Regions from separate parts of the Paenibacillus sp. WC2504 genome, predicted to be linked through region 1. Evidence: a T-box and tRNA genes for the amino acid it is inferred to sense, from the RefSeq annotation. Region 1 holds a T-box; the other holds one or more tRNA genes.

Region 1 (4,415 bases):
ATATTTCTTGTTGAAGATATCGGTTACTTGAAGATTCGAGCTTGTTGTTAATTCGCTTGGCAGTTTGCCGGATAAGCTGGATACAGTAGCCGATACGATACCATCAGGTTTGGCGAACGTTTTGGTTGGGAAGAGCTCTGGCTTCTGTTCGATCGTTTTATTCATGATTAAGGCCCAGACGTCTTTGGCGTGATTCGTTTGCAGTGTTTTGGAAGAAAGCTTATTGATTGGTTGATCATAGCCAATCCAAACGCCCACTGTAATATCCGGTGTAAAGCCCATGAACCATGCATCAGCATCATCTTGTGTAGAGCCTGTTTTACCTGAAATCTCGATTTTGCCGTAAGATTTATACTTTTTCATTAGATCTGTAGCGGTACCTTGGCTAATCACCGTTTTCATCATATCCGTAATCAGATATGCACTTTGTGGGGAGTAGACCTGTGTTGGCTTCTGATCATGAGAATAAATCGTTTGACCGTTCGAATCTTTGATTTCGCGAATCATGAATGTTTCATTGTACTGTCCTTTGTTTGGGATAGAAGCGTAGGCTCCAGTCAGCTCTCTGACGGAAGTACCACGGCTTAATCCGCCGATTACACCGGTTTGGGCGTAATAATCTTCTTTTTGAATAGAGGTAATCCCCAGCTTTTTCGCAAAATCCCAAGCGTCGTTAATACCAACTTTATTCAAAAAGATATCGATGGCAGGGATGTTGTAAGACTGGTTCAATGCTTTTCTGGCTGTCATCAATCCGTGGAACTTGTGATCCCAGTTCTCTGGCAGATGGAAACCTTTGACGCCGTCTTTGAGAATAATCGGAATGTCATCCACAATACTTGCTGGTTGAATGGCACCTTTTTCTAAAGCTGGAATGTAGGCGGCGATGGGCTTCATTGTTGAACCTGGCTGTCTATACGCTTGTGTAGCGTGATTCAGCTGTTCGTCGAAGAAGTTCCGCCCCTCAATCATTCCCTTGATAGCGCCTGACTTGGAATCGATCATGATCGCGCCGACTTGCTCAATGCCTTTTTTCTCATCATTTGGTGCGAAATTCTTATCGTTGCTCGAGATTTCGTGCATGGAATCATAAATCGTCTTGTCGATCGTTGTGTAAATTTGATAACCACCGCGCAATAGCTGAGTATGTATGCCTTTCAAAGCTTCACTATAAGCGGCTTGATTTTTAGTAGGATCAAGGTCTGGCTTTTGAATTTTCAGCAAAATCTCGGCTGCTTCTTGTTCCGTCTCAATCATCAGATACGGATAAGTCGTGTACGCTTTTTGAGCGGCAGATGGCATTGATGCTTTCAGATCAAACTTGAGAGCAGCTTGATATTGCTCATTCGTTATTTTCTTTTCTTCGAGCATCCGTTTCAGCACAAGCTGCTGCCTGGTAACAGCCTTTTTAAAGCCATCTTCATCAAACTCCGGTTTACTTGTGAATGCCGAGTACTGAGAAGGGGATTGCGGCAGTCCAGCCAGATAAGCGGCTTGGGCTACGTTAAGCTTGCTCAGATCATCAATGTCGAACAGACCTTTGGCAGCTGCTTTAATCCCGTATAGGTTGTAACCGGTTGAGCCGTTTCCGTAGGGGATTTTGTTCAGATAGGCGAGCAAAATCTCATCTTTGGACATCAGGCGTTCCATCCGCAGAGCGAGCAGCAATTCTCTTGCTTTACGACCATCATCTCGATCCAACGTTAAAAATACCCGTCTGGCGAGCTGCTGCGTAATCGTACTTCCTCCGGTTTGGACTTCTTCATTCAGCAGCTTCTGAGTGACGGCCCGGTAAAGTCCGCGGAAATCAATTCCGTGATGCTCGTTGAAGTCTTTGTCTTCAATTGAAAGAACAGCATCTAACAATACTTGCGGAATATCATCCAATTTAGCGAGACGCCGGTCTTCTTCGGTTCGCAATTGTCCAATGACCGTGTCGTCATTGAAGTAAGCAAAGCCGGTTACAGCGTTTTCCTGCATCTGCTGGCGAATTTCTTCTTCGCTGCGGACAGGATCTTTTTTAACCAGTGCACTGACATATCCAAATGCCGCGGAGCCGCCCACGATTCCTGCTAAAAAGGCAGAAATGAGCGTCCATTTTAACGTAATTCCGATTACTTTGAATGTCGTTCTTACCCAAGGGCGATTGATTTTGGCGAAAAAATTGCGCATAAGTTCCAATATCCTCCTTACATGAACCCTAATAGTATACCATAATTGCCCTCCCAGCGGTAATGATGTGTCGAAGAAAGGTGGTTGCATGGTTTGACAATTGCCGGAAATCTATGATATAAATTGTATCAAATGCGTAGATAGATCAGCAGTAGGTAGCTTGTGGATGCTTTCAGAGAGCCGGTGGAGGGTGCGAACCGGTACCTGCAGGTTAGTGAATTACGGTCTGGAGCAGTGAATGGGAACCTGCAGCAACAGAAGCTGCATTAGTAGTGTTTGCCGATTAAACCCCGTTACAGGTTCTTGAGTGAAAATAGTTAGCCGTACACGGGCGTTGTTCCTATAGATGTACGTAACTGCTGTTTTAATTAGGGTGGTACCGCGAGTCAAGTCTTCTCGTCCCTTGTGGATAAGAAGGCTTTTTTGTATGCCCACATAACAAAGGAGATGGATGAACATGTCGATTTTGAAGGATTTGGAGTTTCGTGGATTGCTTCATCAAATTACAGACCGCGAAGGCTTGGACAAGAAGTTAAGCGAAGAGCGAGTCGTCTTGTACTGCGGGTTTGACCCGACAGCGGATAGCCTGCACATCGGCAGTTTGCTGCCTATTTTAACATTGCGCCGCTTTCAATTAGCGGGTCACATTCCTCTGGCGCTCGTAGGGGGAGGAACTGGCTTGATTGGAGACCCTAGCGGTAAAGCGAATGAGAGAACCCTGAACGGGCCAGAAACCGTAGAAGCATGGTCTCAAAGCATTAAAGGTCAGCTTTCGAGATTTTTGGATTTTTCATCGGATATCGAAAATAGCGCGGAGTTAGTCAACAACTATGATTGGCTAGGGTCCTTGAATGTGATCGAATTCTTGCGCGATGTAGGTAAAAACTTTACGGTCAACTACATGCTGGCGAAGGATTCCGTTGATTCCAGGATTACAAAAGGTATTTCTTTTACGGAATTCAGTTACATGATCCTGCAATCCTACGACTTCTTGAAACTGAACGAAACGAAAAATTGTTCCTTGCAGATCGGTGGAAGTGACCAGTGGGGCAATATCACAGCCGGTCTTGAGCTTATCGGCAAAACAACGGAGAGCAGAGCCTACGGCGTAACCTTGCCGCTTGTAACCAAAAGCGATGGACAAAAGTTCGGTAAAACAGAAGGCGGAGCGATTTGGCTGGATGCAAGCAAAACGTCCCCTTACCAGTTCTATCAGTTCTGGTTGGGTACGGCGGACAACGATGTTATTCGTTTCCTGAAGTATTTCACGTTTATCAGTCACGAGGAAATTGAGCGATTGGAAGTCGAGGTCCAAACACAGCCTGAGAAGAGAGAAGCGCAGAAATTGCTTGCTCGTGAAGTTACGAAGCTTGTGCACGGGGGAGACGCTCTGGAGAGCGCGCTTAATATTACAGCGGCACTATTCAGTGGCAACATCCAGGAACTATCTCGCACAGAGATCGAGGAAGCCTTTAAGGATGTTCCGTCTTCGACACTAGAACAAGAGGATATGCCTTTGGTCGATCTGCTTATTGCTGTAGGGGCTGCACCGTCCAAACGCCAAGCTCGTCAAGACATTGAAAGCGGAGCTGTGACGGTTAACGGGGTCAAAATAACGGAGCTTGATGCGGTCGCCAAGGACCTGGGCAGACTCGGAGAGTCTTACATCGTTATTCGCCGCGGCAAAAAGAACTACTACCTGGCGCAGTTTAAATAAAATAAACCCCTTAGGGAATTCCCTAAGGGGTTTGCTTTTATTAACGGCTGTAGAACTCGACGATTTGTTTCTCGTCAATTTCTTGAGGAAGCTCAGCGCGCTCTGGCAAACGGATGTATTTGCCTTCTACTGCTGCATCGTTGAACTCAAGGTAAGTTGGCAGGTGGTTACGGTTAGCAAGAGCTTCTTTCACAGCGGAAAGGCCTTTGCTTCTTTCGCGAAGAGCGATAACGTCACCAGTGGATACGATGTAAGAAGCGATATCTACTTTTTTGCCATTTACAGTTACGTGACCGTGAGAAACGAGTTGACGCGCGCCTGCACGGGAGTTGGAAAGACCAAGACGGTAAACCAAGTTGTCCAAACGGCTCTCAAGCAAGATCATGAAGTTCTCACCGGCGATACCTTTAAGTTTGGAAGCTTTGTCGAACAAGTTGCGGAATTGCTTCTCGTTCAAGCCGTACATGTGACGAAGTTTTTGTTTTTCATTTAATTGAACGCCGTAGCCGCTCATTTTTTTACGTTG
Region 2 (4,415 bases), 4.8 Mb from region 1:
CAACTTGACCCTTGGGAGGCTGTGAAGGAGCAATGAAGAGGAGATACGAGCAAGACGAAGTTGATATCTTAATCGTTGGAGCAGGCGCCGCTGGCGGCGTTCTGGCCAAAGAACTGAGCGAAGCCGGTCTCAGTGTCGTTGTTTTGGATGCCGGACCTTGGCGAGATCCTCAGAAGAATTTTGCTAGTGACGAGTTGAGCATGCGGCAGTTAGGGTGGGAAGATACTCGCCTTGTAGACGGGACCGTTCCGCTAGGCATGGGTTACTCTAATTCGGGACGGGGAGTCGGCGGGGGAACGCAAAACTTCACGGGCGTTTTCTTACGATTTCATGAATCTGATTTCAAAACCAAATCCATCGATGGTGTAGGAGAAGACTGGCCCATTCATTACAAAGATCTTGAACCTTACTATAATCGGATTGAAAAAGAAATTGCCGTTTCCGGACCTAAACATTTTCCATGGGGCAACTTTCGGGGGCCTTATCCCTATCCGGAACGAGACCCCTTAAGTCCTAACGCCTACCTGTTTCAAAAAGGCTGTGAAGCACTCGGCATTCAATCCGCTGTTACTCCGCTTGCCATTCTATCTGCTCCCTATGATGGTCGTCCTCCCTGCATCAACCGCGGTTTCTGCATCCAGGGCTGCATGCCGAATGCCAAATTCAGCACCTTGACCGTTCATATCCCCAAAGCTGTGAAAGCTGGGGCAGAGGTTCTCCCCGATTGCATGGTCACTCAGATTGAAGTTGACGCAAACGGTCATGCCAGCGGTGTGCTCTTTGTCCATCAGGGAACGGAGTACCGGCAGCGTGCCAAAACGGTTATTGTATGCGCACATGCCGTCGAAACGCCTCGTCTGCTGCTTCATTCAGCGTCGCCACTATTTCCTGACGGTCTAGCTAATTCTAGCGGATGGGTTGGCCGTGCTATTATGACGCATAGCAGCAACGATGTGTATGCCAAATTTGAGCAGGAGGTTCGTTTATACAAAGGCACTCCAGTGCTAGCATCTACTCAGGATTTCTATGAGACAGATCCTCGGCGTGGTTATGCTCGCGGCTATACAATTCATTCTCACGGTTCCAGACCTATAGATATGGCCGATGGGATCAGCAAATCGACGCAAGATCCTCTTTGGGGATCAGGGCTAAGACAAGCTATGCTTAACTACAATCACTATGGGCGGTTAACGATGGTTGGAGAGGTTCTTCCACAGTGGGATAACCATATCTCCTTATCTGACGAAAAAGATGACTACGGCATGCCACGTGCCGCTGTTACCTTTAATTACGGAGATAATGATCGCAAACTCATCGATCACGCCGTTGACAATATGCAGCTGATCCTCAAAGCGGCTGGAGGAGAAATTGCCTTCGTTGTACCGGATACGCAGCATTTCATGGGGGGATGCCGTATGGGAAATAACCCTGCTACATCTGTCGTCAACACATACGGGCAGAGTCACGATATACCGAACCTTTTCATCTGCGATGCGAGTCTGTTCGTGACCTCAAGCGGCTGTAATCCGACCAATACGGTTATGGCTCTTGCTGCAAGGACTGCGGATTATATTATTGAACTTGCTAGCATTTAAGGCAGCGGTGCTCTAGCGTTTAGTTGCATCTCCTATATTCCAACATCTACAATAGAGCATAGCAGGCAAGAGGAAAGGAGAGGTTTCAACATACATGGCTATTGCAGAATTTACGATTATCCCAATCGGGACAGCAACTACAAGCCTTAGCGGATATGTGGCTGATCTTCACAAAGAACTAGAAAAGCACACGGATATTACGTTCGAGATGACACCCATGGGAACTATTCTAGAAGGCTCCTTAGATCGAATTCTGGAGGTCATTCGCGCTGTGCATGAGGTTCCCTTTACGAATGGCGCACAGCGTGTATCCACCTCCATTAAAATCGACGATCGCCGTGATAAAGCGGCCTCTATGTCTCAAAAAATGCAGTCGGTTGCAGAAAAATTGAAATAAAAAGAGCATCCCTCGTTGGGATGCTTTTTTGTATTAAAGGCGTTTATAGAAATCAAAATAATAAAAACAAAAAAAGACCCTCGCGGCCTTGTGTTTTTACTTATAAAAGTGAGCCATGTAGGACTCGAACCTACGACACCCTGATTAAAAGTCAGGTGCTCTACCAACTGAGCTAATGGCTCTTAGGGAAATGGAGGCTGATGGATTCGAACCACCGAACTCGGAGAGAGCAGATTTACAGTCTGCCGTGTTTAGCCACTTCACTAAGCCTCCAGATTGCGAGATAACCGTGCTGCGTTGTAGCAGCACAACCATCTCAATGGCTCGGGACGGAATCGAACCGCCGACACGAGGATTTTCAGTCCTCTGCTCTACCGACTGAGCTACCGAGCCTTATGTACTTCTTTTTAGTTTGTCCCATTCATTAAAAAAGATGAATGGCGGAGCCGACGGGATTCGAACCCGCGGTCTCCTGCGTGACAGGCAGGCATGTTAGGCCTCTACACCACGGCTCCATGACAATTCAATTTGCACCAACTAAATGGTGCCGTCGAGAGGACTTGAACCCCCAACCTACTGATTACAAGTCAGTTGCTCTACCAGTTGCGCTACAACGGCATATAGTTTCGAGGCCCCCGAAAAGTAATCGGAAACTCCATCTTGGAAACACTTCACTTTTTGGGGTAAAGTGGTGGAGGCTGACGGGATCGAACCGCCGACCCTCTGCTTGTAAGGCAGATGCTCTCCCAGCTGAGCTAAGCCTCCATCTGGAATGGTTTTATGGTAGCGGCAGAGGGGCTCGAACCCCCGACCTTACGGGTATGAACCGTACGCTCTAGCCAGCTGAGCTACGCCGCCACATAAAAGGTGTTATATATGTTTGGAACTGGCGGAGAGAGAGGGATTCGAACCCTCGCACCACTTACGCAGTCTAACCCCTTAGCAGAGGGTCCCCTTATAGCCACTTGGGTATCTCTCCAAGACATATATACTCAGGAATTATTATTCCCTGAAAACTAGATACGAAACGTTTGTAAAGTTACAACTATAGGTTTCAAGCAGAGAGACTTTAATCTTCGATTAAAGATCCCTATATTAGGTTAAGCCCTCGACCGATTAGTATTCGTCAGCTGCATACGTTGCCGCACTTCCACCTCGAACCTATCAACCTCGTCGTCTACAAGGGGTCTTACATACTGGGAAATCTCATCTTGAGGGGGGCTTCGCGCTTAGATGCTTTCAGCGCTTATCCCCTCCGTACATAGCTACCCAGCGGTGCCTCTGGCGAGACAACTGGTACACCAGCGGTACGTCCATCCCGGTCCTCTCGTACTAAGGACAGCTCCTCTCAAATTTCCTACGCCCGCGACAGATAGGGACCGAACTGTCTCACGACGTTCTGAACCCAGCTCGCGTACCGCTTTAATGGGCGAACAGCCCAACCCTTGGGACCTACTTCAGCCCCAGGATGCGATGAGCCGACATCGAGGTGCCAAACCTCCCCGTCGATGTGGACTCTTGGGGGAGATAAGCCTGTTATCCCCAGGGTAGCTTTTATCCGTTGAGCGATGGCCCTTCCATTCGGTACCACCGGATCACTAAGTCCGACTTTCGTCCCTGCTCGACTTGTAGGTCTCGCAGTCAAGCTCCCTTATGCCTTTGCACTCTGCGAATGATTTCCAACCATTCTGAGGGAACCTTTAAACGCCTCCGTTACATTTTAGGAGGCGACCGCCCCAGTCAAACTGCCCACCTGACACTGTCCCCATACCGGATCACGGTACCAGGTTAGAACTCCGATACGATCAGGGTGGTATCCCAACGGCGCCTCCACCCAAGCTGGCGCTCAGGCTTCTAAGGCTCCCACCTATCCTGTACAGATCGTACCAAAGTCCAATATCAAGCTGCAGTAAAGCTCCATGGGGTCTTTCCGTCTTGTCGCGGGTAACCTGCATCTTCACAGGTATTAAAATTTCACCGGATCTCTCGTTGAGACAGCGCCCAAGTCGTTACGCCATTCGTGCGGGTCAGAATTTACCTGACAAGGAATTTCGCTACCTTAGGACCGTTATAGTTACGGCCGCCGTTTACTGGGGCTTCAATTCATAGCTTCGGGGTTACCCCCTAACCACTCCTCTTAACCTTCCAGCACCGGGCAGGCGTCAGCCCGTATACTTCGCCTTGCGGCTTCGCACAGACCTGTGTTTTTGCTAAACAGTCGCTTGGGCCTTTTCACTGCGGCCCCCTCGGGCTATTCACCCTACCGAGGCACCCCTTCTCCCGAAGTTACGGGGTCATTTTGCCGAGTTCCTTAACGAGAGTTCTTCCGCGCGCCTTAGAATTCTCTTCTCACCCACCTGTGTCGGTTTGCGGTACGGGCACCTTCGCCTGGCTAGAAGCTTTTCTTGGCAGTGTGAAATCAT

Evidence for each region. A T-box is a leader RNA that pairs with one kind of tRNA and senses whether it is charged. The one in region 1 lies ahead of tyrS (tyrosine--tRNA ligase), so its partner is inferred to be a tRNA-Tyr.
Region 2: it encodes a tRNA-Tyr, which carries the amino acid that the T-box ahead of tyrS (tyrosine--tRNA ligase) is inferred to sense. The anticodon was not compared.

Annotation. Positions count from the first base shown of each region.
Region 1 covers NZ_JBQZFH010000001.1:3,264,767-3,269,181, forward strand. Annotated here, with positions in the region: gene ACUN27_RS14335 (transglycosylase domain-containing protein) at 1-2,172, opposite strand, end outside; T-box leader at 2,301-2,579, shown strand; gene tyrS (tyrosine--tRNA ligase) at 2,630-3,889, shown strand; gene rpsD (30S ribosomal protein S4) at 3,930-4,415, opposite strand, start outside.
Region 2 covers NZ_JBQZFH010000001.1:8,022,171-8,026,585, forward strand. Annotated here, with positions in the region: gene ACUN27_RS36705 (gluconate 2-dehydrogenase subunit 3 family protein) at 1-36, shown strand, start outside; gene ACUN27_RS36710 (GMC family oxidoreductase) at 33-1,595, shown strand; gene ACUN27_RS36715 (MTH1187 family thiamine-binding protein) at 1,690-1,992, shown strand; tRNA gene ACUN27_RS36720 (tRNA-Lys) at 2,102-2,174, opposite strand; tRNA gene ACUN27_RS36725 (tRNA-Tyr) at 2,184-2,265, opposite strand; tRNA gene ACUN27_RS36730 (tRNA-Phe) at 2,313-2,385, opposite strand; tRNA gene ACUN27_RS36735 (tRNA-Asp) at 2,431-2,507, opposite strand; tRNA gene ACUN27_RS36740 (tRNA-Thr) at 2,535-2,610, opposite strand; tRNA gene ACUN27_RS36745 (tRNA-Val) at 2,682-2,757, opposite strand; tRNA gene ACUN27_RS36750 (tRNA-Met) at 2,774-2,850, opposite strand; tRNA gene ACUN27_RS36755 (tRNA-Ser) at 2,880-2,971, opposite strand; rRNA gene ACUN27_RS36760 (23S ribosomal RNA) at 3,089-4,415, opposite strand, start outside.